DNA from 2 places in the Vibrio alginolyticus NBRC 15630 genome. Region 2 is predicted to be linked to the other one. Evidence: predicted binding sites of a transcription regulator. Region 2 holds the regulator's gene; the other holds the start of a gene.
The links. Region 2 encodes MetJ, which represses methionine synthesis genes. Its sites were predicted from a motif close to TTAGACNTNTANANGTCTAA; they were not measured.
Positions count from the first base shown of each region.

Region 1: the regulator MetJ is predicted to act here: its motif matches at 9,116-9,135, upstream of metK (methionine adenosyltransferase).

Region 1 covers NC_022349.1:1,811,605-1,826,849, forward strand. Annotated here, with positions in the region: gene fbaA (class II fructose-bisphosphate aldolase) at 104-1,180, opposite strand; gene N646_RS08195 (phosphoglycerate kinase) at 1,335-2,495, opposite strand; gene epd (erythrose-4-phosphate dehydrogenase) at 2,647-3,684, opposite strand; gene N646_RS08205 (ligand-gated channel protein) at 3,821-5,779, opposite strand; gene N646_RS08210 (LysR family transcriptional regulator) at 5,920-6,813, shown strand; gene tkt (transketolase) at 6,905-8,899, opposite strand; gene metK (methionine adenosyltransferase) at 9,215-10,369, shown strand; gene N646_RS08225 (DUF2189 domain-containing protein) at 10,772-11,569, shown strand; gene N646_RS08230 (SprT family zinc-dependent metalloprotease) at 11,638-12,135, shown strand; gene endA (deoxyribonuclease I) at 12,286-12,981, shown strand; gene rsmE (16S rRNA (uracil(1498)-N(3))-methyltransferase) at 13,095-13,826, shown strand; gene gshB (glutathione synthase) at 13,840-14,790, shown strand; gene N646_RS08250 (YqgE/AlgH family protein) at 14,919-15,245, shown strand, end outside.
Region 2 covers NC_022349.1:2,002,218-2,017,462, forward strand. Annotated here, with positions in the region: gene argE (acetylornithine deacetylase) at 1-469, shown strand, start outside; gene ppc (phosphoenolpyruvate carboxylase) at 742-3,375, shown strand; gene N646_RS09150 (PadR family transcriptional regulator) at 3,801-4,340, shown strand; gene metF (methylenetetrahydrofolate reductase) at 4,411-5,313, opposite strand; gene N646_RS09160 (bifunctional aspartate kinase/homoserine dehydrogenase II) at 5,575-7,983, opposite strand; gene N646_RS09165 (O-succinylhomoserine (thiol)-lyase) at 7,999-9,159, opposite strand; gene metJ (met regulon transcriptional regulator MetJ) at 9,385-9,705, shown strand; gene N646_RS09175 (malic enzyme-like NAD(P)-binding protein) at 9,819-11,096, opposite strand; gene bfr (bacterioferritin) at 11,303-11,779, opposite strand; gene N646_RS09185 ((2Fe-2S)-binding protein) at 11,873-12,061, opposite strand; gene tuf (elongation factor Tu) at 12,393-13,577, opposite strand; gene fusA (elongation factor G) at 13,731-15,245, opposite strand, start outside.

The DNA.
Region 1 (15,245 bases), 190 kb from region 2:
CTAACGCATAAAAATATCGGGAGAAAGCAGAGGGGAAGAAAATGATAGATATAAAAAAAACCCGCTCAAAGAGCGGGTTTTTAAGTAACTTAATCAGTAACGATTATAGTACGTCAACTGCGTTAAGGTCAGCAAATGCTTGCTCTAGACGAGTAACCATTGAAGCTTGGCCTGCACGTAGCCATACGCGTGGATCGTAGTACTTCTTGTTTGGTGCATCTTCACCAGTTGGGTTACCGATCTGACCTTGTAGGTAATCGTGGTTTTCAGCTTCGAACTTACGGATACCATCCCAAGTAGCCCACTGTGTATCAGTATCGATGTTCATTTTGATTACACCGTAGCCGATAGATTCACGGATTTCTTCTAGAGAAGAACCTGAACCACCGTGGAATACGAAGTTTAGAGAGTTCGCTGGAAGACCGAATTTCTCAGAAACGTGCGCTTGAGAATCACGTAGGATAGTTGGAGTTAGTACAACGTTACCTGGCTTGTATACGCCGTGTACGTTACCGAAAGATGCTGCGATAGTGAAACGGTGGCTGATTGCGCTTAGTTTCTCGTATGCGTATGCAACGTCTTCTGGAGAAGTGTATAGCTCAGACGCATCCATATCAGAGTTGTCAACGCCGTCTTCTTCACCACCAGTACAACCTAGTTCGATTTCTAGAGTCATGTTCATTTTAGCCATGCGCTCTAGGTACTTAGCAGAAATTTCGATGTTCTCTTCTAGAGACTCTTCAGAAAGGTCGATCATGTGAGAAGAGAATAGTGGCTTACCAGTTTGCGCGAAGTACTCTTCACCAGCGTCTAGTAGACCGTCGATCCAAGGAAGTAGTTTCTTAGCTGCGTGGTCAGTGTGTAGGATTACTGGAACACCGTAAGCTTCAGCTACAGCGTGAACGTATTTCGCACCAGCAACAGCACCTAGGATTTGAGCTTCTTGACCTTCAAGTTTTAGACCTTTACCAGCAAAGAAAGCAGCGCCACCGTTAGAGAACTGAACGATAACTGGAGCTTTAACTTTTGCAGCTGCTTCAAGTACTGCGTTTACAGAGTCAGTACCCACACAGTTTACTGCTGGAAGTGCAAAGCTGTTTTCTTTTGCAACTTCAAATACTTTCTGAACGTCATCGCCAGAGATAACACCTGGTTTTACGAAGTCGAAGATCTTAGACATGGATGTAATCCTATTTATCTGTCGTTTTTAAACAAAACTTGTTAAGTTGAAAATCTTGCAAACGTTTGCTCACAACTGAGGCTATTCTAGCAGAGTTCCTCACACGTTGCAGCAAACAAGAAAGCGGGAGAATCACTCCCCCGCTTTGCTTTAATTACTTAGCGCGTGCTTCTAGCATTTCTACTGCTGGAAGAACTTTACCTTCTACGAACTCAAGGAAAGCGCCGCCGCCAGTAGAGATGTAAGATACATCCGCTTTGATACCGAACTTGTCGATAGCCGCTAGCGTGTCACCACCACCAGCAACAGAGAAGCCTTCAGAAGCTGCGATAGCTTCAGAGATACCTTTAGTACCTGCTTCGAAGTTCTTGAATTCGAATACGCCTACTGGACCATTCCATAGGATAGTCTTAGCGTTTTTAAGGATTTCAGCTAGTTCAGCTGTTGAATCTGGACCAAGGTCGAAGATCATGTCGTCGTCTTGTACTTCAGAAACGTGCTTAATTTCAGCTTCTGCGTTCTCGTCGAATGCTTTCGCACATGCAACGTCAGTTGCTACTGGAATTGCACACTCGTCCATTAGCTTCTTAGCTGTTTCAACTAGGTCTGCTTCGTATAGAGACTTACCAACGTTGTGGCCAGCAGCTGCGATGAATGTGTTAGCAATACCACCACCAACAACGAGTTGGTCAGCGATTTTAGATAGAGACTCAAGAACCGTTAGCTTAGTAGAAACTTTTGAACCACCTACGATAGCAACCATTGGACGAGCTGGCTTGTCCATTGCTTTGCCTAGCGCTTCTAGTTCGTTCGCTAGTAGAGGACCAGCACATGCTACGTCTGCGTGCATACCAACGCCGTGAGTAGATGCTTGAGCACGGTGAGCCGTACCGAATGCGTCCATTACGAATACGTCACATAGTGCTGCGTATTTCTTAGATAGCTCTTCGTCGTTTTTCTTTTCGCCTTTGTTGAAGCGAACGTTTTCAAGAACAACAAGTTCACCCGCATTTAGCTCTAGGCCATCTAGGTAGTCTTTTGCTAGCTTCACTTCGCAATCTAGTGCGTCGTTTAGGTAGTTAACAACTGGTTGTAGAGAGAACTCTTCAGCGTATTCACCTTCAGTTGGGCGACCTAGGTGAGACGTAACCATTACTTTAGCGCCTGCTTCTAGGCAGTGCTTAATAGTTGGAAGAGATGCGATGATACGTGCATCCGAAGTTACTTTACCGTCTTTTACTGGCACGTTTAGGTCAGCACGGATAAATACACGTTTACCTGCAAGATCCAGGTCAGTCATCTTGATTACAGACATGATGTGTCCTCTCAAATATTTAATAATTAAAGTTTTTGAAAACTCGGCAACCCTGCCAAGCCTGTTAATTCTTCAAACTGGTTATAGATATGGAGATATTATGGATTTATTTCAAGGCTAGAAATAAAAATTCTCCATCACTTCTTCGTCATTACTGTTCCACTTGCGAAGAAGCTTGCATTGCTAAGGCAGTATCCAGCATCCGGTTAGCAAAGCCCCATTCGTTGTCGCACCAAACGAGCATTTTTACGAGTTGCCCGTTACTCACTCTAGTCTGGCTTCCATCCACAATCGCACTATGGGGGTCGTGGTTAAAGTCGATGGAAACGAGTGGCGATTCAGTATAGTCAACAATGTTACGTAATGTACACTGAGATGCGTTAACAATGGTTTGATTTACGTCATTAACTTTCACATTTGTACTAATTGTGACACTTAAATCCATTGCAGTGACGTTAACCGTTGGAACACGAACAGAAATTGCTTCGAATTTGTTGGAAAATTTCGGGAAGATCCTTTCAATCCCCTTATGCAACTTAGTGTCCACCGGAATAATAGATTGGCTTGCAGCACGGGTACGGCGTAAGTCGTTATGATACGCATCAATTACTTGTTGATCGTTCATGGACGAATGAATTGTGGTAATGGTGCCAGACTCTATGCCGAAGGCTTCGTCTAGTACTTTAATGATGGGAACGATACAGTTGGTGGTGCAAGAGCCATTGGAGACAACACGGTGCTCGTCTTTCAGAGTTTCGTGGTTCACGCCATAGATAATCGTATTATCTAGGTCGTTTGCGCCCGGGTGCGAAAACAGTACTTTCTTCGCGCCAGCTTCTATATGCGCTTGCCCATCCGCTTGCGAACCAAATACGCCAGTGCAATCCAAGACGATATCAACTTCTAAATCACGCCAAGGAAGTAATTCGATTTCGGAGAGATGGAGAATGCGAATGGAATCATATTCACCGCTGTCATGATGAACATGCAAATGTTCTTGGTCATGGGAAATTTTTTTACCAAAGCGACCATGACTGGTGTCATATTGCAGTAGGTGTGCCATCGCCTCTGGCTGTGCTAGTTCGTTTACCGCCACAACCTTGATCTGCTGGTGTTTTCCGCTTTCATACACCGCTCGCAGAACATTACGACCTATACGTCCAAATCCATTGATCGCAACCTTTAGCATTTATCCTTCGCCCTACCAAAAATTTCGTGTCACAGATACTACCTGATCAGGCTGACAAACGCACCTGTTGAATCAAAGTAAAGCAGGATTAAAAAAAGGTCGAGACTATGCTCGACCTTATTACAACGATAGATAATTAAAATGCGACGTCTAAACCTAACCAGTAGCGACGACCATCTTCAATATATCCGTATTCTTCGTAACTGATTTCCTCGTCCAGCAAGTTATAGATAGCGCCTTTAATACGAGTATTGTCGGTTAACTGGTATGTCACACCGGCGTCCACAAAGGTATAAGCTGGTTCTACAATACTGTTTCTTGATGGGCCAGTAACCGGATCCATTTCTTTACCTCGGTACGTGACTTTCGCCCAGCTCTCTAGATCTGTTGTCGTTTGCCAAGTCACATCCACATTAAACAGATGCTTTGGTAACTGCTGCAGCGGCATGCCTTTGTATTCACCTGTTTTTTGCTCTGAGTCGGTAAATGTGTAGCTCGAGCTAAGGTAAATGGTTTCCGTTAACGGCGATGCTAAGGTCGCTTCAATACCTTGTGTGACGGCTTCATCCACGTTAATACGGTACGTTGGATCTGCGCCCCATTGGTTTGGACCATCAGTACAGATAGTGTCTGGACAAACAACACGTGTGATCTTGTCTTTGAATTCGTTATGGAACGCTGTCAAAGAGACATCTAAGCCAGAATCACCTTGATACAAGACGCTGATTTCTTTGTTTAGCGACGTTTCAGGGTCAAGATCTGGGTTACCGTAGATATTACCGCCACCACTGACTTGCGCCCAGCCAGGAGTAATTTCACGTAATTGTGGAGAACGGAAACCTGTTGCCACACCGCCTTTCACCGTCCAAGACGGATCAACTCGCCATACACCGTAAACACGCGGACTAAAATGCGCGCCATAGTTTTCGTCATGATCTAGACGGCCGCCAAGCGTAACGCTAAACGGATCAGCGATTTTCCATTCATCTTCAATGAAAATAGCCCACTGCGTATTCGATGTTTCAGTCTTCGATGACGCTTTGTTGGAGGTGAAATCCTCAAGCTCTGCATGAGTGGCGTCCACACCCGTCGTCAACGTATGGTTTCCGATACCAGTCACCAAGCTCGATTTGAACGTGGTGTTGGTGATCGTCATCTCACGAGATTTGTTCTCGCTCTCTTCTCGCTGTAAGTAAGTATCTGAAATGCCAATCGAATCCCAATCACCGTTGTGGCTTACCGTTACGTAATTACGACGATATTCATTCAGTGAGTCTTCACACCCACCACGACACCCAGTGGTCGGCACTGAAAGGCCCACATTACCACGACGACTTTGTGCCGACGTGCCACCTTCTAATTGCACCGAGTGGCGATCATTAATCTGGTAAGTCAGTTTTGAAGAGATACTCTGCATATCTTTATCTTCATAACCGTATTCGATGTCATCTTCTTCTCTGGTTGTGTACTGACCATATACTTGGAGAGATAAATTTTCAGCCAACGGACCATTAACGAAAAAGTTCGCGCTCTGCTCTCCACCTGAACGGCTATTCTCTTGTAGTACCGTGCCCAGTTGAACATTACCCGTCCACTCTAACGCATCTTTTCGTGTGATGACGTTAATCACACCACCAATCGCATCAGAACCGTAAAGCGTCGACATTGGGCCGCGAATAACTTCGATTCGCTCAATCGCTTGAAGAGGAGGTAACCAACCTTGTTCGATACCGGGGCCGTCGCTATTTGGACGAGTTTCACGCGTGCTTTGACGTTTACCATCGACCAGTATCAAAGTGTATTTAGAACCCATACCACGGATACTAATGTCGGTAGTATCACCACCACCTGTCACGACAACACCTGGCACACTTTTTAGTGCATCAGTCACATCGCGGTAATAACGGGAGTCCAACTCCTCACGTGAAATAACACTAATACTTGCAGGCGCGTCCGCTTGAGATTGCTCGTAGCTTGATGCAGTTACAACCACTGTTTCCATTTTAGAAACTGCATCATTGGCAAAAACATGAGGGACACTGACGAAGGCTAAAATACCAGTTGCGGTAATAACTGGCAGTCTAAGAGTAGACATCTACATCTCCATAATTGATAATGATTATTATTTTCGGAAGTGAATTATTCACAAATAGAATGAGATGCATAGTGAGAGTTATGGAACGGTTCTTTCCATTTATGGAACTCGTACATAACGCAGTAAGGAGTAAAAGAAATATGCACGACTTAGCATCAATTAGAGCCTTTGATGCGCTCAATCAGCATAAAAGTTTGACAGCCGCTGCTAAAGCCCTTAATCAGCCAAAATCAACGCTAAGTCGTCGCTTGGCACAATTAGAAGAAGACTTCGGTCAGGCTCTAACCGCCAGACAAGGTAATCGATTAGTTCTGACAAGAGCTGGAGAAATCTTTGCCCACTACAGCCGCCAGATTCTTGAGTTAAGCGAAGAGAGTTATGATGCACTGCAAGGTTTAACGAACCAAGTTTCAGGGCCACTGCATATTGTTTGTCACACTGCCTTAGTTAGAAGCTGGCTCGGTGGCGTACTCAATCGTTTTCTTGCTGATAATCCCGATGTTAGAGTTCAACTTACCAGTGACTTTTCTGAGGCGCATCATGACCCAGATTTGTTCATCTGGCTCGGTGAACGTAAAGAGCTAGACTGGCGAAAAGAAGTGCTGGGGGTATTTCGCTATACGCCTTTTGCCTCTCCAAATTATCTAAAACAACATGGGCCTATACCGCACCCCAAAGAACTTGAAGCACATCCATGGATCGATTTTGGTTCAGTGCAAGAAAATGGATTGATGCTAGCACACCCTCAACACGGTGAGTTCTTTTTAGAGCCCTTTGTTAGTCGCTTATACAGCGACAACATAGCAATGCAAATAGACAGTATCGCGAATGGTCATGGTATTGGACTGCTGCCGACTTGGACAGCATGCGGCTATGAGAAACATCACCCAGGGCGAATCACACCTTGCTTAGAAGGTTGGCTTTCTGAGCCTATTTCCATTAACTGCTATACACCAGCAGGACGACCACCACTGCGCTTATCCGTACTTTTAGACTGCATTCACCAAAGCATTCCACAAGGTTGGAAAACCTGACAAAAATAAAAAGGCCATCATAATGATGGCCTTTCTAACTTTAGCGTTTAACAATCGTCGTTTACGTTCGACTGTTTAGACGGTCCTGCAATTACGCTAGCAATTCTTTTGCTGTGTTCACTACGTTTTCAGTCGTGAAGCCAAACATCTCGAATAGCTGACCAGCAGGTGCAGATTCACCGAATGTTGTCATACCGATGATGCGACCGTCGAAGCCTACGTACTTGTACCAGAAATCCGCAATGCCCGCTTCAATAGCGATACGTGCCGTTACGTCTGATGGCAGTACAGATTCACGGTAAGCAGCGTCTTGTTTGTCGAATGCGTCTGTTGATGGCATTGAAACAACGCGTACTTTCTTGCCTTCTGAAGCTAGTTGCTCAGCGGCTTTCACTGCAAGCTCAACCTCAGAACCTGTTGCGATAAGGATTAGCTCAGGCTTACCTTCGCTATCTTTCAGGATGTAAGCACCTTTCGCGATGTCTGCGACTTGTTCAGCAGTACGCTCTTGTTGCGCTAGGTTTTGACGAGAGAAGATAAGTGCAGTTGGTGCATCTTTACGTTCAATCGCTAGTTTCCATGCAACTGCAGACTCAACTTGGTCACATGGGCGCCATGTGCTCATGTTTGGAGTTACACGTAGAGACGCCATTTGCTCAACAGGTTGGTGAGTTGGGCCATCTTCGCCAAGACCGATCGAATCATGCGTGTAAACTTGGATGTTCTGAATTTTCATCAGCGCAGCCATACGCATTGCGTTACGAGCGTATTCCATGAACATTAGGAATGTTGCGCCGTAAGGAACGAAACCACCGTGCAATGCGATACCGTTGATGATAGCAGTCATACCGAATTCGCGTACACCGTAGTGGATGTAGTTGCCAGAGAAGTCCTCCGTTTCTAGAGACTTAGAACCAGACCACATGGTCAGGTTAGAAGGCGCTAGGTCAGCAGAACCACCCATAAACTCAGGAAGCATTTGACCAAACGCTTCTAGTGCATTTTGCGATGCTTTACGTGATGCAATGTTCGCTGGGTTTGCTTGAAGATCGGCAATGATTTGGTTCGCTTTTTCTTCCCATTGTGCAGGAAGTTCGCCGTTTAGACGACGTTTAAGCTCTGCCGCTTCAGCAGGGTAAGCTGCAGCGTATGCTTCGAATTTTTCATTCCAAGCTGCTTCTTTCGCGGCGCCCGCTTCTTTTGCATCCCACTCAGCGTAAACATCTGCCGGGATCTCAAATGGGCCGTACTCCCAACCTAGGTATTCGCGAGCCGCTTGGATTTCATCGTGACCTAGTGGTGCACCGTGACAGTCGTGCGAACCAGACTTGTTAGGAGAACCGAAACCGATAATTGTTTTGGTACAGATAAGCGTAGGACGTGGGTCCGCTTTTGCTGCTTCAATTGCTGCGTTGATCGCGTCTGAGTCGTGACCATCGACTGCTGGGATTACATGCCAGCCGTACGCTTCAAAACGCTTAGGTGTATCGTCAGAGAACCAGCCTTCAACATGACCGTCGATAGAAATGCCGTTGTCATCCCAGAACGCGATCAGTTTGCCTAGACCTAACGTCCCAGCAAGAGAGCATGCTTCATGCGAGATGCCTTCCATTAGACAGCCGTCACCCATGAACACATACGTAAAGTGGTCAACGATATCGTGACCTTCTTTGTTGAACTGTGCCGCTAGTGCTTTCTCTGCGATCGCCATACCAACAGCGTTAGTGATGCCTTGACCTAGAGGACCCGTTGTTGTCTCGATACCAGGCGCGTAGCCGTACTCTGGGTGACCTGGGGTTTTTGAGTGCAATTGACGGAAGTTTTTCAGATCGTCAATAGATAGCTCGTAACCGCTTAAGTGCAGTAGAGAGTAAATAAGCATTGACCCATGACCGTTTGACAGCACAAAGCGATCGCGGTCGGCCCACTCTGGGTTTGAAGGGTTATGGTTTAGGTGAGAGCGCCAAAGAACTTCAGCGATATCAGCCATACCCATTGGTGCGCCTGGGTGGCCTGAGTTAGCTTGTTGAACACCATCCATGCTTAGAGCACGAATTGCATTGGCAAGATGTTTACGAGACGACATGTCTGCTCCTGAGTACATTAAGCGAAACGAAAAGTAGGTCATAATTCTCTCAAAGCCCTGTTGGGTGTGCAAACGTTTTCCAATCCAAAACCTCACAAATATTGCACCTTTCGCGCCAAATCGTTCGAAGTTCTTAAAATTATCAATAAATCAGGCAAACGTTTGGTTATAACAAAAACCAAAAAAGAGCTTGTAATTCGAGCAATCAAATTTAGAATAGACGTCTAGATGTAGATACACCTACAAAAATTAGTATTAATTTGCGCTGGAGAGTTTATCATTCCCCAGTTTTAAACCAGATATAGTGGAGCTAACATGGCTAAGCACCTGTTTACTTCTGAGTCAGTATCAGAAGGTCATCCAGATAAAATTGCAGACCAGATTTCTGATGCGGTTCTTGACGCGATTCTAGAGCAAGATCCAAAGGCTCGTGTTGCATGTGAGACTTACGTTAAAACCGGTATGGTAATGGTGGGTGGTGAAATCACGACTTCAGCATGGGTAGACATCGAAGAGTTAACTCGTGAAACCGTTCGTGAAATCGGCTACGTACATTCAGATATGGGCTTTGACGCAGATTCTTGTGCGGTACTAAACACAATCGGTAAACAGTCGCCAGATATCAACCAAGGTGTTGATAAAGCTGACCCTAAAGAACAAGGTGCAGGCGACCAAGGCATCATGTTTGGTTACGCTTGTAACGAAACTGAAGTACTAATGCCAGCGCCAATTACTTACTCTCACCGTCTTGTTCAAAAGCAAGCAGAAGTTCGTAAAAACGGCACACTACCTTGGTTGCGTCCTGATGCAAAATCTCAGGTAACATTCCAATACGATCAAGGTAACATCGTTGGTATCGACGCGGTTGTTCTTTCAACTCAACACTGTGACTCAATCTCAACTTCAGACCTGCGTGAAGCGGTAATGGAAGAGATCATTAAGCCAGTGCTACCTTCTGAGTGGATCAACAAAGAAACAAACTTCTTCATTAACCCAACCGGTCGCTTCGTAATCGGTGGTCCTATGGGTGACTGTGGCCTAACTGGTCGTAAGATCATCGTAGATACCTACGGCGGCGCAGCTCGTCACGGTGGCGGTGCGTTTTCTGGTAAAGATCCATCAAAAGTTGACCGTAGTGCAGCATACGCAGCACGCTACGTAGCGAAAAACATCGTAGCGGCAGGCATGGCTGACCGTTGTGAGATCCAACTTTCTTACGCAATCGGTGTTGCTGATCCAACGTCTATCATGGTGGAAACGTTCGGTACTGAGAAAGTATCTCACGACATCATCATTGAAGCGGTTCGTCAATTCTTCGACCTACGTCCATACGGTCTACAAGAAATGCTTAACCTTCTTCAACCTATCTACAAGAAGACAGCGGCTTACGGTCACTTCGGTCGTGAAGAATTCCCGTGGGAAGCGACAGACAAAGCTGCACTTCTACGCGATTTCGCTGGCATCAAATAATCAAGCCAAGCAAGAATCAATCAAGCCCTCGCCTATGGCGGGGGCTTTTTATTTTCAGCAACTTTTATCCAGCCATTTCGGCTCATACCGCCCTGCCCCACAAAGCAGTCCTGTTTCTCCCTCATTTTTATACCGAATAAATTTTAAGCAATTATTTGTAAATTATCCCATCTCCGCCAATAGTTAAAATATTGTTAACTCCAATTTAAATAGAGACGTCGGATGCTGGCGACTGTGGAAGCAACACTTAAGTAAAGACATGAGTCAGGCATCTTTATGGCCGATACCAAACTAAGCCAATGCTCAGATGTAAACTTGAAAAAGTCGCTTCAAGTTTGACTGAACAAAAACCGCTGTCAGTTGGTATAAGCGGATAATGTGGGAATAAATCAAGGAGGAGTTATGCCTCGAACTGTTAATCCATCGGACTTCCACAACAAACGAAAGGAAGTGCCAGACAACGAATACGCCAGAACCATACCGTGCAATACGGTCAATCTTTCTGCACCTTTTCATTGGCTCGCATTAGGTCTGCATGATTTCGTGCGAATGCCGCTTATTAGTGCTTTCTATGGCATCTGTTTTATGGCTGCTGCGATAGGCATTGTTTTGCTCGTACAGTGGCAAGGCACACACTTAGTCGTCATGCCCAGTTTGATTGTTTACATGTTAATCGGTCCGTTTCTCGCGCTGGGCTTGTATGATGCCAGTTGGGAGAGAGAGCGCGGACACAAAGCAAGCTTGTTCCATTCAATGAAAGCGATCGGTCGTAACTCAACATCTCAATGGGCGTTCGCCGTGTTACTCGCAGTGTGTATGATATTTTGGATGCGCATTGCCGCTCTACTTCATGCACTCTACCCTTCTGTTCAAGGGGCACCTTTAAGTGAGTTCCTACCCTTCCTTGTCATCGGCTCTTTAGTTGGCTTTGTTTTGGCTTGTGTGGTGTTTAGCATTTCAGCCTTTTCTATTCCTCTCATGATGGAGCGTCGTGTAGACATGATGACCGCTGTATTTACCAGCTTTAATGCAGTGAAATCCAACATTCCAGCAATGATTGTTTGGGCAGCGATCATCTGTGGCGGTATTCTTATCGGCTTTGCGACCTACGGGATCGGAATGTTGTTTACCATGCCAATTCTAGGCTACGGTACATGGCACGCTTACCATGCCACCATCAAGAAAAAACACACACCATAATTAACTGATGCTATGATCTGGCCCTCGCAAATGCGGGGGCTTTTTTATTTAATTTATCGAGGTGAATTGTGGATATAGAACTCAGCTATAAAGCCAAGCAAGTGATGGCGGGCTGTATCGCGATGGCGGAACAAGCTTTCAAACGTTCTTTCCCGATTCCAACAATCACCTTCGACGTCCGTGGGAAAGCGGCAGGAAAAGCCTACCTTCAATTAAATCAAGTACGCCTAAACCCTGTTTTATTTCGCGAAAACACCCAAGCATTCTTAGATGAAGTCATTCCTCATGAAGTAGCACACCTGATTACTTATCAGGTTTACGGGCGAGTAAGGCCTCACGGTAAAGAATGGAAAGGCGTCATGGAAGCCGTATTTAACGTACCAGCCAAAACCACTCACAGCTTTGAAGTAAAATCCGTTCAAGGTAAAACCTTTGAGTATCGTTGTGGTTGTATGACCTACCCTCTATCGATTCGCCGTCATAATAAAGTGCTGCGCAAAGAGGCGACGTACTCTTGTCAAAAATGCCGCCAACCACTTAACTTCACCGGCATTCAATTATCGTAGCCCTTACCTCATAGTGTTACTTGCGTTCCCAAAATAAAGATCGAGTTGATCAAAACCTTCCCTTCGCCACTTATTGTTAACTTACTCATCACTAAAGCTATTTTATGCGTGTTATCATGAATAAAGTCATACTTTATAAAGACTTTTATCATGAAATACTTACTCTCTCTGTTGCTTATCGCGCTTTCTAGCACTGCGATTGCCGCGCCACCGAGCTCATTCTCTGCAGCCAAACGTGAGGCGGTCAAAATTTATCAAGACCATCCAACAAGCTTCTACTGTGGCTGTAACATTCAATGGCAAGGCAAGAAAGGCTTACCCGATTTAGCCTCTTGCGGTTACCAAGTCCGTAAACAAGAAAAACGGGCTGCACGAATCGAATGGGAGCACATTGTTCCTGCGTGGCAATTTGGCCACCAGCGTCAATGCTGGCAAGATGGCGGACGTAAAAACTGTAAGAAAAAAGACAAAACTTTTCGTTTGATGGAAGCAGACTTGCACAACCTAACTCCTGCTATTGGTGAAGTAAACGGTGACCGTTCGAACTACAACTTCAGCCAATGGAACGGGATGGATGGCGTGAGTTATGGTCGCTGTGAGATGCAAGTGAACTTTAAGCAGCGTAAAGTCATGCCACCAGACCGTGCGCGTGGCTCAATTGCTCGTACCTATCTATACATGAGCAAAGAGTACGGTTTCAAACTGTCGAAGCAGCAAACGCAATTAATGAGTGCTTGGAACAAAACCTATCCTGTCGATAAATGGGAATGTGAGCGTGACGAGCGCATTGCAAAAGTACAGGGCAATCACAACCCATTTGTTCAAGAAGCCTGCCGCGCACTGTAACCTCCGACCTCGAAGCGTTTCAATTACTGATATTGAAACGCTTCTTGCCCCTTGTTTTTTCGGTGCAAAGCATCCATGTTAGGGTTTAAGTTTATTCTCTTGCTGGAAATCTCATGCGTACCCCTCGAATTTATCATCCAGAAACCATTCATCAACTTGGCTCACTTGCTTTAAGTGACGACGCAGCAGGCCATATCGGTCGTGTTTTGCGCATGAAAGAAGGCCAAGACGTTCTCCTTTTTGACGGCAGTGGCGCAGAGTTTCCAGCGGTTATCAGTGAAGTCAGCAAGAAATCAGTTTTGGTTAACATCACCGAGCGTGTAGAAAGCAGTATTGAATCCCCTTTAGATCTGCACCTTGGCCAAGTCATTTCACGTGGCGATAAGATGGAGTTCACCATCCAAAAGTCTGTTGAACTTGGCGTCAATACCATCACTCCTCTGATTTCTGAACGTTGTGGTGTCAAGCTTGACCAAAAGCGTTTTGAGAAAAAACTCGCGCAATGGCAGAAAATCGCCATCAGTGCCTGTGAACAATGTGGGCGTAATGTCGTGCCCGAAATTCGTCCAATTATGAGCTTGGAAGAGTGGTGTAAAGAAGAGTACGATGGTTTAAAGCTTAACCTTCACCCTCGTGCTAAATACTCAATCAACACTTTGCCAACCCCGGTTGAAAAAGTGCGCCTACTGATCGGTCCTGAAGGCGGTTTATCGTCTGAAGAGATCGAGATGACTCGAGAATACCAATTTGAAGAAACGCTACTCGGCCCTCGCGTTCTGCGTACCGAAACAGCGGCTCTGACAGCAATTACAGCCTTACAAGTTCGTTTCGGCGATCTTGGTTAAACGGAGAAAAATAATGATCAAACTCGGTATCGTAATGGACCCAATCTCGTCCATTAACATCAAAAAAGACTCTAGCTTTGCCATGATGCTTGAAGCGCAACGACGCGGCTATGAAATCCACTACATGGAAATGAATGATCTGCATCTCGATCAAGGCGTTGCCATTGCAGATACTAAAGTGGTGGAACTAAAAGAAGATCCAAACGGTTGGTACGAGTTCAAATCAGAGCAAACTATCGAACTGTCTGAGCTAGACGCGGTGCTAATGCGTAAAGATCCTCCGTTTGATACTGAATACATCTACGCGACTTACATCCTTGAGCGTGCAGAAGAACAAGGTGCACTGATCGTTAACAAGCCTCAAAGCTTACGTGATTGTAACGAAAAGCTGTTTACAGCATGGTTCCCAGAGCTGACACCTACAACTATCGTGACGCGAAAAGCAGAGAAAATTAAAGAATTTCGTGAAAAACATGGTGATGTCATCCTGAAACCGCTTGATGGTATGGGTGGCGCGTCCATCTTCCGTGTGAAAGAAAACGATCCAAACGTCTCTGTGATCATCGAGACATTGACTAACCACGGTCAAAACTACGCAATGGCACAAACCTTCGTGCCAGACATCAGCAACGGTGACAAACGTATCCTAGTGGTAGATGGCGAACCTATGCCTTACTGTCTAGCACGCATTCCTGCTAAAGGCGAAACGCGCGGCAACCTAGCCGCTGGTGGTACTGGTGAAGCTCGTCCGCTAAGCGAAACCGACCTCAAAATTGCGCAAACCGTTGCTCCGACACTGAAAGAAAAAGGCCTTATCTTTGTTGGCCTTGACGTAATTGGCGACAAGCTAACAGAGATCAACGTCACCAGTCCAACCTGTATTCGCGAAATTGAAGCAGCTTTTGATATCTCAATCACAGGCAAGCTGATGGATGCGATTGAACGTCGAGTAAAAGGCGAATAACTCAAACTGTATTACAGTTAATAGAGAGCGTAGTACATTAACTTAAGCAAACTCATGCACATACCTAGATGGTAAATTGTATGATGTTTGCTTAAGGGCATTTACGAGAGTTAAGGGTCAGTATGAGTATGAATCTCACAAATCACTTTTTGGTTGCCATGCCTGGGATGAAAGATCCGTACTTTCAAAACAGCGTGATCTACGTTTGTGAGCACAACGAAGACGGCGCTATGGGGCTGATGATCAATGCTCCTGTTGATATCACCGTCGGCAACATGCTCAAGCAGGTGGAAGTTCAGCCAGTACACCCGCGCCTATTTGAAGCCAGTCTAGATAGACCAGTCTACAATGGCGGCCCAATCTCGGAAGATCGTGGTTTTATTTTGCATAAACCCAAAGATTACTACGAGTCCAGCGTCCAAATGACCGATGACCTCGCGGTAACCACTTCGCGT
Region 2 (15,245 bases):
TCACCATCCGGGTTTTGCCATTCCAAGCCCAACCCTAAATCTTGGACACATTCACGGTGGTGACAGCGCTAACCGTATTTGTGGTTGCTGCGAACTGCATTACGACGTGCGTCCTCTTCCCGGCATTAGCCTTGATGGTTTAGAGAACATGTTGCGCGGAGCATTAAAAGAAGTCGAAGCGAAATGGCCTGGGAGACTGGAGATTATTCCATTGCATGAGCCTATTCCGGGTTACGAATGCCAACATGACCACCCATTTATTGGTGGTGTTGAAGAGATCTGTCAAACCAGTTCAGAAACCGTGAACTACTGTACTGAAGCACCATTTCTACAACAGTTGTGTCCAACCTTGGTGCTCGGCCCTGGGTCAATCGACCAAGCCCATCAACCGGATGAGTTTCTATCCTTCGACTTTATCGACCCCACAATTGATGTGCTTTCAAAGGCGATGGTCAAGTACTGCTGTTAATACGCGTTTAAGCTCGAAAGTCTGTGCAGCTCGATTGAGCTGCATCTTTTTATCTTCACAATTCAGCGCTAGTCTTAACACTTATTTAACTTGTTATTTTGTAATTAATTTTCACTTCTTACTCTATGGCTGCCGTAAATTTGCTCTAAATCAGGAGACAGCGGAATAATTGCAAACTTAGTCTGCTTTATTTGACTATAACTGGTGCTTTTCGCTAGATTGGAGTCTTAACAAGGACAATGGATGTAGTTTTTTTACGAGGCAGGACGACAATGAACGAGAAATACGCCGCACTCAAAAGTAATGTGCGCATGTTAGGCCACTTATTGGGTAACACCATTCGCGATGCCCATGGCGAAGAAATCTTCGAGAAAGTGGAAACCATTCGTAAATTATCCAAATCAGCTCAAGCAGGGAATCAAGCAGACAGGGACAGCTTGATCGAAGAAATCAAACATCTACCTGATGAGCAGCTAACGCCCGTTACTCGCGCGTTTAACCAATTTCTAAACCTCACCAATATCGCTGAGCAATACCACACGATTTCACGCCATTGTGAAGAGCACATTTGCGAACCAGACGCGATTAACTCGCTGTTTTCTAAACTGGTACAAAACGATGTGAGCAAACTGGACACTGCCCAAGCGGTTCGTGATCTAAATATTGAATTGGTATTGACGGCTCACCCAACAGAAATTACGCGCCGCACGATGATCAACAAACTGGTCAAGATAAACGAGTGCTTATCAAAGTTGGAGCTAAGCGATCTTTCTTCTAAAGAGCGCAGAAAAACCGAACGCCGCCTAGAGCAACTGATTGCCCAAGGCTGGCATTCAGACGTGATTCGACAACAACGCCCAACTCCGTTGGATGAAGCAAAGTGGGGCTTTGCGGTCGTTGAAAACTCGCTATGGGAAGCAGTACCGGACTTCCTACGTGAGATGAATGACCGTCTAAAATCTTACCTTGGAGAAGGTTTACCCATTGATGCTCGCCCAGTGCACTTCTCCTCTTGGATGGGCGGTGACCGTGACGGTAACCCGTTTGTTACTCACAACGTTACGCGTGAAGTCTTACTATTGTCTCGTTGGAAAGCCGCCGATCTTTATCTCAATGACATCAACGAGTTGATCAGCGAGCTGTCTATGACAGTTTCAAACGATCAAGTCCGTGAACTTGCTGGCGAAGATCAGCACGAACCATACCGTGCGATCCTGAAGCAATTACGCACTCTGCTCAATGAAACCAAAGATATTCTCGATGCTAAGATCCACGGTCAAAAACTGGCCGTTAAAGCCCCACTGCAAAAAGTCGAGCAACTTTGGGAACCGCTGTATGCCTGCTACCAGTCACTAAACGAATGTGGCATGGGTGTAATAGCCAACGGCTCACTACTGGATACACTACGCCGCGTAAAAGCATTTGGTATCCATCTTGTACGTCTTGATATCCGCCAAGAGAGCACGCGTCACTCAGACGTCTTGTCTGAACTAACTCGCTACTTAGGTATTGGTGATTACGAACAATGGAGTGAGCAAGATAAGATTGCTTTTCTAACTAACGAGCTGGCATCTAAACGTCCGCTTCTCCCTCGTGATTGGGAACCGTCTGAACCCGTCAAAGAGGTTTTGGATACCTGTAAGATTGTTGCAGCACAACCGCGTGAAGCGTTTGGCGCTTACGTTATTTCAATGGCACGTACCGCTTCTGATGTACTAGCCGTTCATCTACTGCTACAAGAAGCAGGTTGCCCTTACCGCATGGATGTGTGTCCTCTGTTCGAAACGCTAGACGATTTGAACAACGCAGAATCGGTCATCAAGCAGCTTATGGGGATTGACCTTTACCGTGGTTTTATCCAAAACCACCAGATGGTCATGATTGGTTACTCTGACTCAGCGAAAGATGCAGGTGTTATGTCTGCTGGTTGGGCTCAGTATCATGCGATGGAATCGTTAGTTAAAGTGGCTGAAGAAGAAGGCGTTGAGCTAACTCTATTCCATGGTCGTGGGGGCACAGTCGGTCGCGGTGGCGCACCTGCGCATGCTGCGCTTTTGTCGCAACCACCAAAAAGCTTGAAAGGCGGTTTACGTGTAACAGAGCAAGGCGAAATGATCCGCTTTAAACTGGGACTCCCAGATGTCGCAGTAAACAGCTTTAACCTATATGCAAGTGCGATTCTGGAAGCCAACTTGTTACCGCCACCGGAGCCAAAACAAGAATGGCGCGACTTGATGGAAGTGCTATCAGAAGTAAGCTGTGAGTCTTACCGAAATGTGGTTCGTGGCGAGCCAGATTTCGTGCCTTACTTCCGCCAAGCAACACCAGAACTCGAACTCGGCAAGTTGCCACTTGGTTCTCGTCCTGCAAAACGCAACCCTAAGGGCGGAGTAGAAAGCTTACGTGCAATCCCGTGGATCTTCTCATGGAGTCAAAACCGTTTGGTACTTCCTGCATGGCTAGGCGCAGGTGAAGCGATTCAATACTCGATCGATAAAGGCCACCAAGCATTGCTCGAAGAGATGTGCCGCGAATGGCCATTTTTCTCAACTCGTCTCGGCATGCTGGAAATGGTGTACTCGAAGTGTAATATTGATATCTCTCGCTACTACGATGAGCGATTGGTGGATGAGTCGCTCCGTCCACTCGGTGAAAAGCTTCGTGCTCAGCTTCAAGAAGACATCAAAGCGGTACTGAATGTAGAGAACAATGAAAACTTGATGCAGCATGACCCTTGGGGACTCGAGTCTATTCGCTTACGCAATATCTACGTTGAGCCATTGAATATGCTACAAGCAGAGCTGCTATACCGCACGCGTCAAACCGAAGAAGCTTCTGCAAACTTGGAAGAAGCGTTGATGGTGACGATTGCTGGTATTGCTGCTGGTATGCGCAACACAGGCTAATCGTTTCATTTTTAATAAAAAGCTGGGCAAATGCTCAGCTTTTTTTTATCACAGGATAATCGCACCAAAACAAAAGCAGTCAAATAAACCATAATAGACCCAAAAAATACCAAAATAAAAGAACAAAAAACCACAAGTTAACACTATTGATTATTATGTTAGTTTTTTAGGGTAATTTTGTCCTACTATTCCACTTCATGCTTATTATTTATATACTACTTGCCTGCTGAGAGCTCATAAATCCAATCATACCTGCTCCAGCCTTGATGGGACTCCCCATCTCTCTAGGTGATAAACGGCTTTAAGGTGACAGGACCAACATTGTTGGTGCTACTTATACATTAAAAAACTCAAGTGCCAGTAAGAGCGCAGCTGAAAGTATAAGTAGCTTGTTTACAAGTTTATTGACCATTTGGATTGAAGACATGTCATTACCACACGTAATCTTAACTGTTCTTAGCACTCGCGACGCAACCGGTTACGATATCACTAAAGAATTCTCTGCTAGCATCGGTTACTTCTGGAAAGCAAGCCACCAACAGGTGTACCGTGAACTCAACAAAATGGCTGAGAAAGAACTGGTTACTTGCGTATTAGAACCCCAAGAAGGCAAACCAGACCGCAAGGTTTACTCCATTACAGACGCTGGTCGCAGCGCTTTAGGAGAGTGGTTTGATCAACCAACTGCACACCCAACAGTTCGTGATGAGTTTTCAGCGAAATTGATGGCATGTGCCGTTCAACCTGCGGCTCCATTCCGTGACCAACTCGCCGAGCTAGTTGAAGAGTCTCGCAAACTGGTTTCTCACTACAAAGAAATTGAAGCGGCTTACTACGCAACGCCGTCAACTTTAGATAAACAAGCTCGCCTAGAACGTCTAACGCTTCGCCGTAACCTTCTGTTACGTGAAACTTGGATCACTTGGGCAGAAGAAGTTCTAACTGAACTTGAAGTGATTGGTTAAACTCCTTTTGCTTTGATAAAACGAAAAAGGCTTGCCACTTGGCAAGCCTTTTATCTTTTTGAAACCAGATTTACGCACCGACTACTGCGCGAGGACGAACACCCAACGTATGGCATAACGCGTAAGTCATCTCTGCACGGTTTAGTGTGTAGAAGTGAAAATCCTTAACCCCTTCACGACTCAGTACACGCACCATATCAATAGCTTGGCTAGCTCCTACAAGCTGGCGAGTCACCGGATCATCATCCAAGCCATCGAATTGTTTGCTCATCCATCCTGGTACTTTCACATTGTTCTGTGCCGCAAAGCGAGACGCTTGCTTAAAGTTCGATACAGGCAAAATTCCTGGCACAATTTCTACGTCAATTCCTGCTGCGACACAACGGTCACGGAATCGCAGGTAAGACTCAACGTCAAAAAAGAACTGAGTAATAGCACGGTTTGCACCTGCATCTACCTTACGTTTTAGGTTCAATAAGTCAGACTGAGCGCTTTTAGCTTCAGGGTGAACCTCAGGGAATGCAGCAACGGAGATATCGAAATCGTGGCGTGATTTCAGCAGCTCAACCAAATCCGAGGCATACATATCAGGCGCACCGCCACCTGGAGGAATATCACCACGCAAAGCGACGATATTTTCAATACCATTGTTCCAATAATCATCGGCAATATTAATCAACTCTTCACGAGTCGCATCAATACAAGTGAGATGGGGAGCGGCAACCAATCCGGTTGTTGCTTTAATTTCTTTAATGATGGAGTGTGTTCTGTCACGCTCGCCGGAGTTCGCACCGTAAGTCACAGAAACAAATTTAGGTTGAAGCGTTTTAAGACGGTGCACTGAATTCCAAAGTGTTTCTTCCATCTTAGCGCTGCTTGGCGGAAAAAACTCAAACGATACATTGATGTTATCTGATAACTCAGCAATATTCTGGTTCAAGGCGTCGATATGGCCTGCGTGCGTATATCCCATCTTACTCTCCCTGCGGCACTCCGCCACGAAAACAAATCCTTAAAATCGACGTTTAGACGTCTATATGTCTACAGAATGTATTGAATACGATTTAATGTCAACCTTGTAATTATGAATTTTTCTCAAGTTAATAATGAAGATAGTTCAAGTTTCTACTTGAGCATCATCTCGCCATTTTGCACGGGTTATGACTTCAGTATGGCACTGATAGGGGAATAAAAACCCTGGATTAATTCCAGGGTTTTTAGGTCAATCGCAACTTTAAAATAAACCAGCCAATCGGTTGAGGTCGGATTGAATAGCGCCGGCTGTCACTTCTCTGCCTGCGCCTGGTCCTCGAATGACCAGAGGGTTATCTTTGTACCACTTGCTCTCTATGGCAAAAATGTTATCGCATGGCAATAAGTTGGCGAGCGCGTGCTCACGAGATAACGCTTCGACTCCCACCGTTGCTTTACCATTTTTTTCTAAACGCGCCACATAGCGAAGCACTTGATCGTTTCTCTGTGCTTTTGTCAGACGCTCTTGAAGTATTTCACTCAACAATGCTCCATTATCGAAGAAATCATCTAAGCTCAGTTCTCTTAATTCTTCTGGCACCAAAGACTCAACTTTAACGCTGTCTGGTTCTATATCTAGGCCCGATTCTCGAGCCAAGATGACTAACTTACGCATTACATCGGAGCCATCTAAATCAGAACGAGGGTCAGGTTCGGTTAACCCTTGCTGCCAAGCAAGATCGACTAAATCATTAAATGGCACAGAACCATCAAACTGTTGGAACAGCCATGATAACGTCCCCGAGAAAATCCCCGATAGAGCGACGATTTCATCCCCACTTTCACGAAGATCTCGCACGGTATGGTTTATCGGTAACCCAGCACCAACCGTTGCGTTGTATAGCCAATGACGACCAATTTTAGCGAATGCATCTTGAACCTGATGGTAGTACTGACTATCTGCGGAACCGGCCACTTTGTTGGCGGAAATCAAATGAATGCCTTGCTGTGCGATTTCTGCGTAGCGCTGAGCCAAATCTTTACTCGCGGTAACATCAAGCACGACGGCTTCATCGTAGCTTTTAAGCGCTCCCAAACGTGCCAGCCAATCCCCATTGTTTGCTATGCTTTCATCATCAAATCGTTCAGCAACACTCACCGCCTCAATACCTTGCTCATCGAACCAATAGGTTTGGCTATCCACAACCGCGACAAGATCAAAGCTCATACCATGACGTTTTTCGAGCTCACTTTTTTGCGTCGCAAATAAATTTAACCAACTAGAACCAATATTACCCTTGCCACATAAAGCCACTGCCACGCGTTTTTGCGCTTGGAACAACTGGCTATGAATCGTTTGAACCAACGCCTCGGTATCAGTACGGCGCAAAACAGCGACTAGGCTCAGCCCTGAGTCTGTTTCAGAGATAAATTCTACCGGAGAGTGCTTTAGCTTTTGATAAAAGCCAAAGCAATGATTGGCGTTTTTCGTAACGCCTGCACCTACCGCAGCTAAGAGCGAGTAACCTTCTTTTAGCTTAATTTCTGCCTCTACCGCAAGCTCTTGCAAGTGTTTCAATGCACCACCGGCGATTTCTGCGGTGTAAGCCAAGCGTAGCGTATGCTGATCGGATTGAGCTTCAAATGCCAATGGCTCTAATTGCGCGCGCTGCAACGCTTGTAATACATCACTCTGTGTTTTTTCGAAGTCGTGCCCATGCATGAAAGACAACTGCACCAATAAAACATCATCCAGTGAAGTAATAATTTTAGCGCCACGACCAGATGCCAATACACGCTCAATACGAGTAGAACCCGACTCTGGCAGATAGCTACACTTGAGATTAAGGTCCATGGTACTTTGCGCCACAGGCTGAAGCGTACGACTGTGTAGCACTGGGGCAGCTAAGCGAGCAAGTTCACTGGCTTCATCCAATCGAAGTAACGGTAATAAACAAGCATCAGACACCAAACGTGGATCGGCACTATAGACACCAGCAACATCACTCCAAATCGTGACAGTACTGACTTCAGCAAGCGCGCCTATGACCGTTGCAGAATAGTCAGAGCCGTTACGACCAAGTAGAATGGTTTCTCCTGCCTCGTTCTGAGCCATAAAGCCAGTAATTACCACTCGTTTATGGTTATGCTGCGCGAGGATCTCTTTAATTAAAGGGTATGAACGAGCGCGATCAACCTCTGGTTGAGTTCCCGCTTCTGCACGTAAAAACGCTCGTGCATCTTGTGCAACCGCAGGGATAGAACGTTGAGATAATAACGCGGCCAATAGGCGAGCAGACCATACTTCTCCGTGCCCCAGTACCGCGGCTTTTTGCGCATTAGTGAGTGGTGCAGTCAGCTCCGAGAGAGTACTGAACTCATCATGTAATAAAGCTAACAGCTCTTCTTTTGCTTCACTCTCCAACAAGCTTTCTATTAGCTCAGTTTGGAACTGTCTCAAGCTTTGAAGCGCTTCATGCGCAATTCGGCCATCTTTACTTAACCCTTCCAAAAACTCAATCAAGCGGTTAGTGGTTTTTCCTGCAGCAGAGACGACCACAAGATCATTTTCTGTCGAATACTCCTTGAGAATACCCACAACGCGTAAGTAGCATTCTGGGTTTGCTAAGCTACTGCCACCAAACTTATGCAGCTGACGTTGTACAGTCATTGTTATCGTCTCCTATTACTGGGTAGCTTTAGCGAACGCTTGTTCTAAATCTGTGATGAGGTCTTGTGCATCTTCCAAACCGACAGACAAACGCAATAGTTGATGAGAGACCCCAGCCTCCGCCAGCGCCTCCTCACCCATTGCACGGTGCGTCATGGATGCTGGGTGGCAAATCAAACTTTCTACACCACCTAATGATTCAGCTAATGAAAACAGTTGGAGCTCTTTCACAAACACCTTTAACTGCTCAAACGAACCAGCAAACTCAAAACTCAACATAGAGCCAAAGCCCGTTTGCTGCTTTTTAGCGATGTCATGACCTGGATGTTCCGGCAGGCTTGGATGATAGATAGTTTTAACTAACGCTTGTTTTTGTAGGTAAGCCAGTACCTGCTGTGAGCTCTCTTCATGTACTTTCATACGAGCACCAAGCGTACGAATACCTCGCAGTGTCATGTAACTATCGAAAGGTGTGCCCGTTGCACCAATACAATTGCCCCACCATGCAAGCTCTTCTGCATGCGCTTCTGTGTTGGTGATGATTACCCCACCAATTACGTCCGAATGACCGTTGATGTACTTTGTTGTGGAGTGGATAACAAAATCCGCACCTAGCTCTAAAGGTTTTTGGTACACGGGTGTCAAAAAGGTATTGTCCACCGCAACTAACGCGCCGACTTGTTTCGCTTTTTCACAGGTAGCTGCAATATCCACTACGCGAACCAGAGGGTTTGACGGAGTTTCTAGCAAAATGAGTTTTGGTTTTTGTGCCAATGCAGCATCTAAAGCCTGTTCGTCTGATTGATCGACAAACTGAACCTTAAAATCGCCTTTGCTAGCTCGGGTATTAAAAAGACGATAGGTGCCGCCATAACAATCGTGAGGAGCAATAATGAGATCATCTGGGCCGAGAAAAGCGGAAACCCATAAATTTAATGCCGACGTACCGCAGTTAGTAACAACCGCTCCTTTTCCAGACTCAAGTTCAGATAGTGCACTTTCCAACAGTCCGCGGTTTGGATTACCAGATCGTGTGTAATCATACTTGGGCACTTCACCAAAAGCAGGAAAACCATAGTTAGTGGAAAGATAAATAGGTGGAACGACAGCATGATATTGGCTGTCTGATTCAATACCAGTGCGTACTGCAATGGTCGCAGGTTTGCGAGTGCTCATGGGTGTATCCTTTCACGGGTAATGACTTCTAAATAGGAATGCGCTATATCTAATGAGTAACATAAAGTGATCAACACGCTTCCTTTGCTGTTATGTTCACTTTACTCGTCAAAAAATGAGACGTCAACACTTCTAGACGTCTATATGTCTTTGCTTATGGCGGTAAATGCAGCTAAAATCAGCACCTAAATTATTTTTAACCGATTACATAAATGAAGGTGTGCAATGGCTGACTGGAATGGCGAATACATTAGCCCATATGCAGAGCACGGCAAAAAAAGCGAACAAGTAAAAAAAATTACCGTCTCTATCCCGCTAAAAGTTTTAAAGGTGCTAACTGATGAGCGTACTCGCCGTCAGATCAATAACTTACGCCATGCAACCAATAGCGAATTGCTATGCGAGGCATTTTTGCACGCGTACACAGGTCAGCCACTTCCGACAGATGAAGACCTTCGTAAAGACCGTCCTGATGATATTCCAACAGAAGTAAAAGCGCTGATGACGGAAATGGGCATCGAATTTGAGTCATTCGACGAAGAATAAAAAAGCCTGATAAGAGGTTTCAGGTAATAACTCTTGCCTCGAGCCAAATGAATGACATAAAAAATGGGACGCAATAGCGTCCCATTTTTTGTGTATCACATCTGAAAGATATATTACTCTGCCATGTAGTTTTCAGGCATCTCGATACGAGCTACACCTGAATTAACCGCCGCCTGAGCAACCGCTTTTGCAACACGTGGTAGCAAACGTGAATCCATTGGTTTTGGAATAATATAGTCCGCACCAAACTCTAGCTTATCAACACCTGCAGCCTTCAATACGGCTTCAGGTACAGGCTCTTTTGCTAGCTCACGAATCGCCTCAACGGCTGCAAGTTTCATTTCATCATTGATTTCACTTGCACGCACATCAAGAGCACCGCGGAAAATAAATGGGAAACACAATACGTTGTTAACTTGGTTAGGATAATCACTACGGCCAGTACCCATGATCAAGTCATCACGAACTGCGTGAGCAAGTTCCGGCTTGATTTCAGGATCCGGGTTAGAACATGCGAATACGATTGGCTTATCTGCCATCAACTTCAACGCTTCCGCTGGCAATAGGTTTGGACCAGATACACCTAGGAACAGATCTGCACCTTCAATCACGTCTTCTAGTGTGCGCTTATCTGTATTGTTCGCAAATAGCTGCTTATATTCATTAAGATCATCACGACGAGTGTGAATCACACCTTTGCGATCTAGCATGTAGATTTTTTCGCGCATTGCGCCGCATTTGATCAGAAGCTCCATACACGCTACAGCGGCAGCGCCAGCGCCAAGACAAACAATTGTTGAATCTTCAAGTTTCTTACCTTGAAGTTCGATTGCATTCAGCATACCCGCTGCCGTTACAATAGCAGTACCATGTTGATCATCGTGGAATACTGGTACATCACAACGTTCAATCAGACGCTTTTCAATCTCAAAACAGTCTGGTGCTTTAATATCTTCAAGGTTAATACCGCCAAAAGTGTCTGCAATGCTCGCAACAGTATCAACAAATTCATCGATCGTGCGGTGCTTAACTTCAATATCAATAGAGTCAAGACCTGCAAAACGCTTAAACAGTAACGCTTTACCTTCCATCACTGGCTTAGATGCAAGTGGACCTAGGTTACCTAGACCTAGAATAGCGGTACCGTTAGAAATAACAGCAACCATGTTCCCTTTTGCAGTGTACTTGTACACGTTATCCGGGTTTTGTGCGATTTCACGCACTGGCTCTGCAACTCCTGGGCTGTATGCAAGGGCAAGATCACCCGCCGTTTCCGCAGGCTTTGTCAGTTCGACAGCAATCTTTCCTGGAGTTGGATAAGCATGGTAATCCAATGCTTTTTGGCGATGTTCTTCTTCTGGAGTGGCTGCTTGGTGGTTGTCTTCAGACATGGACGTTTCTCTTTTTTATTTTTAGGTAAGGGGGCATAAATTCTATCGGATAGAAATCAAACTTCATAGGCAAGATTGCGAGCAATATCCTTAAAAAGCCGATAATAAAAGAGATTAGACCAGATAACGGGGTTAAGCACCCGATTTTCGAGTCAGGTGCTCTTTCTTATTACTATTATTGGAGTATGCAAACTTAGATAGTATCGTTACTCTTCGTCCACGTATTGCGCTTGGAGATAATTCTCAATACCAGACATTTCAATCAAGCCAAGTTGCGTCTCTAGCCAATCAACATGTTCTTCTTCATCTTCAAGAATGTCTTGGAATAAATCTCGAGACACATAATCTCGAATGTCTTCAGCGTAAGCAATCGCATCTTTTAAATCTGGAATAGCCGCCATTTCAAGCTTTAAGTCACACTCGAGCATTTCCTTGGTATCTTCACCAATCATCAACTTACCTAAATCTTGTAGGTTCGGTAAGCCTTCAAGGAACAAAATACGCTCAATTAGATGATCGGCATGTTTCATCTCATCGATAGATTCGTGATATTCCTTGTCTGCTAGGTGCTTTAAGCCCCAGTCTTTATACATTCGGGCATGAAGAAAATACTGATTAATAGCGACGAGCTCGTTACCGAGCACTTTATTGAGATGTTGAATGATGATTGGATCGCCTTTCATGACAAAACCCTCCTCTTTGGCTTCATTTAAATGTAGAAGCAAATGAGAAGGTGTCAAAATGTAAGGCAAATAATTACTGCATACTTACAGCAATTAGCTGGCTTGTTTAAATTCCGTGTAACTAGTTTCCGCTAAAATTTCCTTGGCCTGTCTGATGCACTTACCACATTGGCTGCCCAATGCCGTGCACTTTTTGATTCCTTTAATATCTGTTACGCCTTCATCTATCGCCAACTTCCTGATTTTTTTGTCGGAGACACCATGGCAAAGACAAACGTACATACTCAAAAAACCTATAAAACTAATCTGTGACAAACAATATAAACAAGAATAGTTCTTGTTACCAGTCGCATTATGGTGTCCGCTCAGAATATTTGGTTATAACGATTTTACCGCTGCAGGAAAAGATCAAAGGGTTAAGAGGGGTGAGTAAAAGCGTTAAGAAATAAAGTCGGTAAAACTCTGTTTTTAAATCGAAAAAGTGACGTCTTTTATTTCAACACTTATAACTAAATGTAATCTAGAAATGAAAAAGGGAAGCCTAAGCTTCCCTTTTCGATGCGCTTTCTTCAAAAAGAAGAACAGTGCAAGATTTCGTTTAATTCGTTATGAATTAGTCGAAGATCTTAGCAACAACACCAGCACCTACTGTACGGCCACCTTCACGGATCGCGAAACGTAGACCTTCGTCCATTGCGATTGGTGCGATTAGCTCTACAGTCATCTGTACGTTGTCGCCTGGCATTACCATTTCTACGCCGTCTGGTAGCTGGATGTCACCAGTTACGTCAGTTGTACGGAAGTAGAATTGTGGACGGTAGCCTTTGAAGAATGGAGTGTGACGACCACCTTCATCTTTAGACAGTACGTATACTTCTGATTCGAACTTAGTGTGTGGAGTGATTGAACCAGGCTTAGCTAGTACTTGACCACGTTCAACTTCGTCACGCTTAGTACCACGTAGAAGTGCACCAACGTTCTCACCTGCACGGCCTTCGTCTAGAAGCTTACGGAACATCTCAACACCAGTACATGTAGTTGTAGTAGTGTCTTTGATACCTACGATAGCAACTTCGTCACCTACAGTTAGGATACCACGCTCGATACGGCCAGTTACTACTGTACCACGACCTTGGATTGAGAATACGTCTTCGATAGGCATTAGGAATGGCTGATCTACCGCACGCTCTGGCTCAGGGATGTAAGTATCTAGAGCTTCTGCTAGTTCAACGATTTTCGCTTCCCACTGCTCTTCGCCGTTTAGTGCGCCTAGTGCAGAACCTTGGATAACTGGTAGGTCATCACCTGGGAAATCGTATTCAGATAGAAGTTCACGAACTTCCATTTCTACTAGTTCTAGTAGCTCTTCATCGTCAACCATGTCACATTTGTTCATGAATACGATGATGTATGGGATACCAACCTGACGGCCTAGTAGGATGTGCTCACGAGTTTGTGGCATTGGGCCATCTGTCGCAGCAACAACTAGGATACCACCGTCCATCTGTGCAGCACCAGTGATCATGTTTTTAACATAGTCAGCGTGTCCTGGACAGTCAACGTGTGCGTAGTGGCGTGATGGAGTGTCGTACTCAACGTGAGAAGTTGCGATTGTGATACCGCGCTCACGCTCTTCTGGAGCGTTATCGATAGATGCGAAGTCTTTAGCTACACCGCCGTAAACTTTAGCAAGAGTAGTACAGATAGCTGCAGTTAGAGTTGTTTTACCGTGGTCAACGTGGCCGATAGTACCAACGTTAACGTGCGGTTTCGTACGTTCAAATTTTTCTTTAGACACGATCGTGTTCCTTCCTAGTTATGATTCGTCGTGATCATTATTGATCGACGACGCGCCAGAAATTGTTATTTTATGCGCCAACGCCCGTTAGCGCAATATTTGGACGCCCTGATCTCGCAAAAAGTCGTAAACTTTTTGCAGTTCAATCGTCAATTAGTAACCACGCTCTGCAATAATTTTATCTGCGAAGTTTTTCGGCACTTCAGCGTACTCGTGAAACTCCATAGAGTAAGACGCACGGCCTTGAGTTGCAGAACGTAGATCAGTTGCGTAACCGAACATTTCGGATAGTGGTACTTGAGCACGGATGATCTTAAGACCAGCCACACCTTCGTCCATGCCTTCAATGATACCGCGACGACGGTTTAGGTCACCAACAACGTCACCCATCCAGTCTTCCGGAGTGGTTACTTCGACATTCATCATAGGTTCTAGAATCACAGGTTGTGCTTCTAGTGCACCTTTCTTGAATGCCATCGAGCCAGCGATCTTAAACGCCATCTCGCTTGAGTCTACATCGTGGTAAGAACCATCAAATAGTGTAGCTTTAATATCTAGTACAGGGTAACCCGCTAGAACACCACTATTCATTTGCTCTTCGATACCTTTCGATACCGAGCTGATGTATTCCTTAGGAATCACACCGCCCACGATTTCGTCTACGAATACGAAACCTTCACCAGGCTCAGAAGGCTCAAGTTTGACCCAAACATGACCGTATTGACCACGACCACCTGATTGACGAACAAACTTACCTTCAACTTCCGCTTTACCACGAATGGTTTCACGGTAAGCAACCTGAGGTTTACCAACGTTACAATCAACGCTGAATTCACGCTTCATACGATCAACGATAATGTCTAGGTGAAGTTCACCCATACCTGAGATCAGAGTCTGACCTGATTCGTCGTCCGTTTCCACGCGGAATGATGGATCTTCCGCGGCTAGTTTACCTAGCGCGATAGCCATTTTCTCTTGGTCTGCCTTAGAACGAGGCTCTACAGCAATCTGAATAACTGGTTCAGGGAACTCCATGCGTTCTAGAATCACTTTGTGGTTCTGATCACACAGTGTGTCACCTGTTGTTACGTCTTTCAGACCGATAGCAGCTGCAATATCACCAGCGCGAACTTCTTTCACTTCTTCACGCTTATTCGCATGCATCTGAACGATACGACCAAAACGCTCTTTCTTCTCTTTTACTGAGTTGTAAACAGCGTCACCCGAGTTTACAACACCGGAGTAAACACGCATGAAAGTTAGCGTGCCCACGAATGGGTCAGTCGCAATCTTAAACGCTAGCGCTGAGAAAGGTTCGTTGTCGTCAGCATGACGCTCAACTTCATTTTCTCTTTCGTCGACACCTTTAATTGCAGGTACGTCAACAGGCGATGGCAAGAACTCAACTACTGCATCCAGTACCGCTTGAACACCTTTGTTCTTAAACGCACTACCACAAGTAGCCAGTACGATTTCGTTATTTAGTGTGCGAGTACGTAGAGCTTGTTTGAGCTCAGCTTCAGTCAATTCACCTTCTTCAAGATACTTGTCCATCAGCTCTTCGCTAGCTTCAGCAGCGGATTCAACCATGTGGTTGCGCCACTCTTCAGCAAGTTCAATCATGTCAGCTGGGATGTCTTCGTAAGTAAACGAAGTGCCTTGATCGGC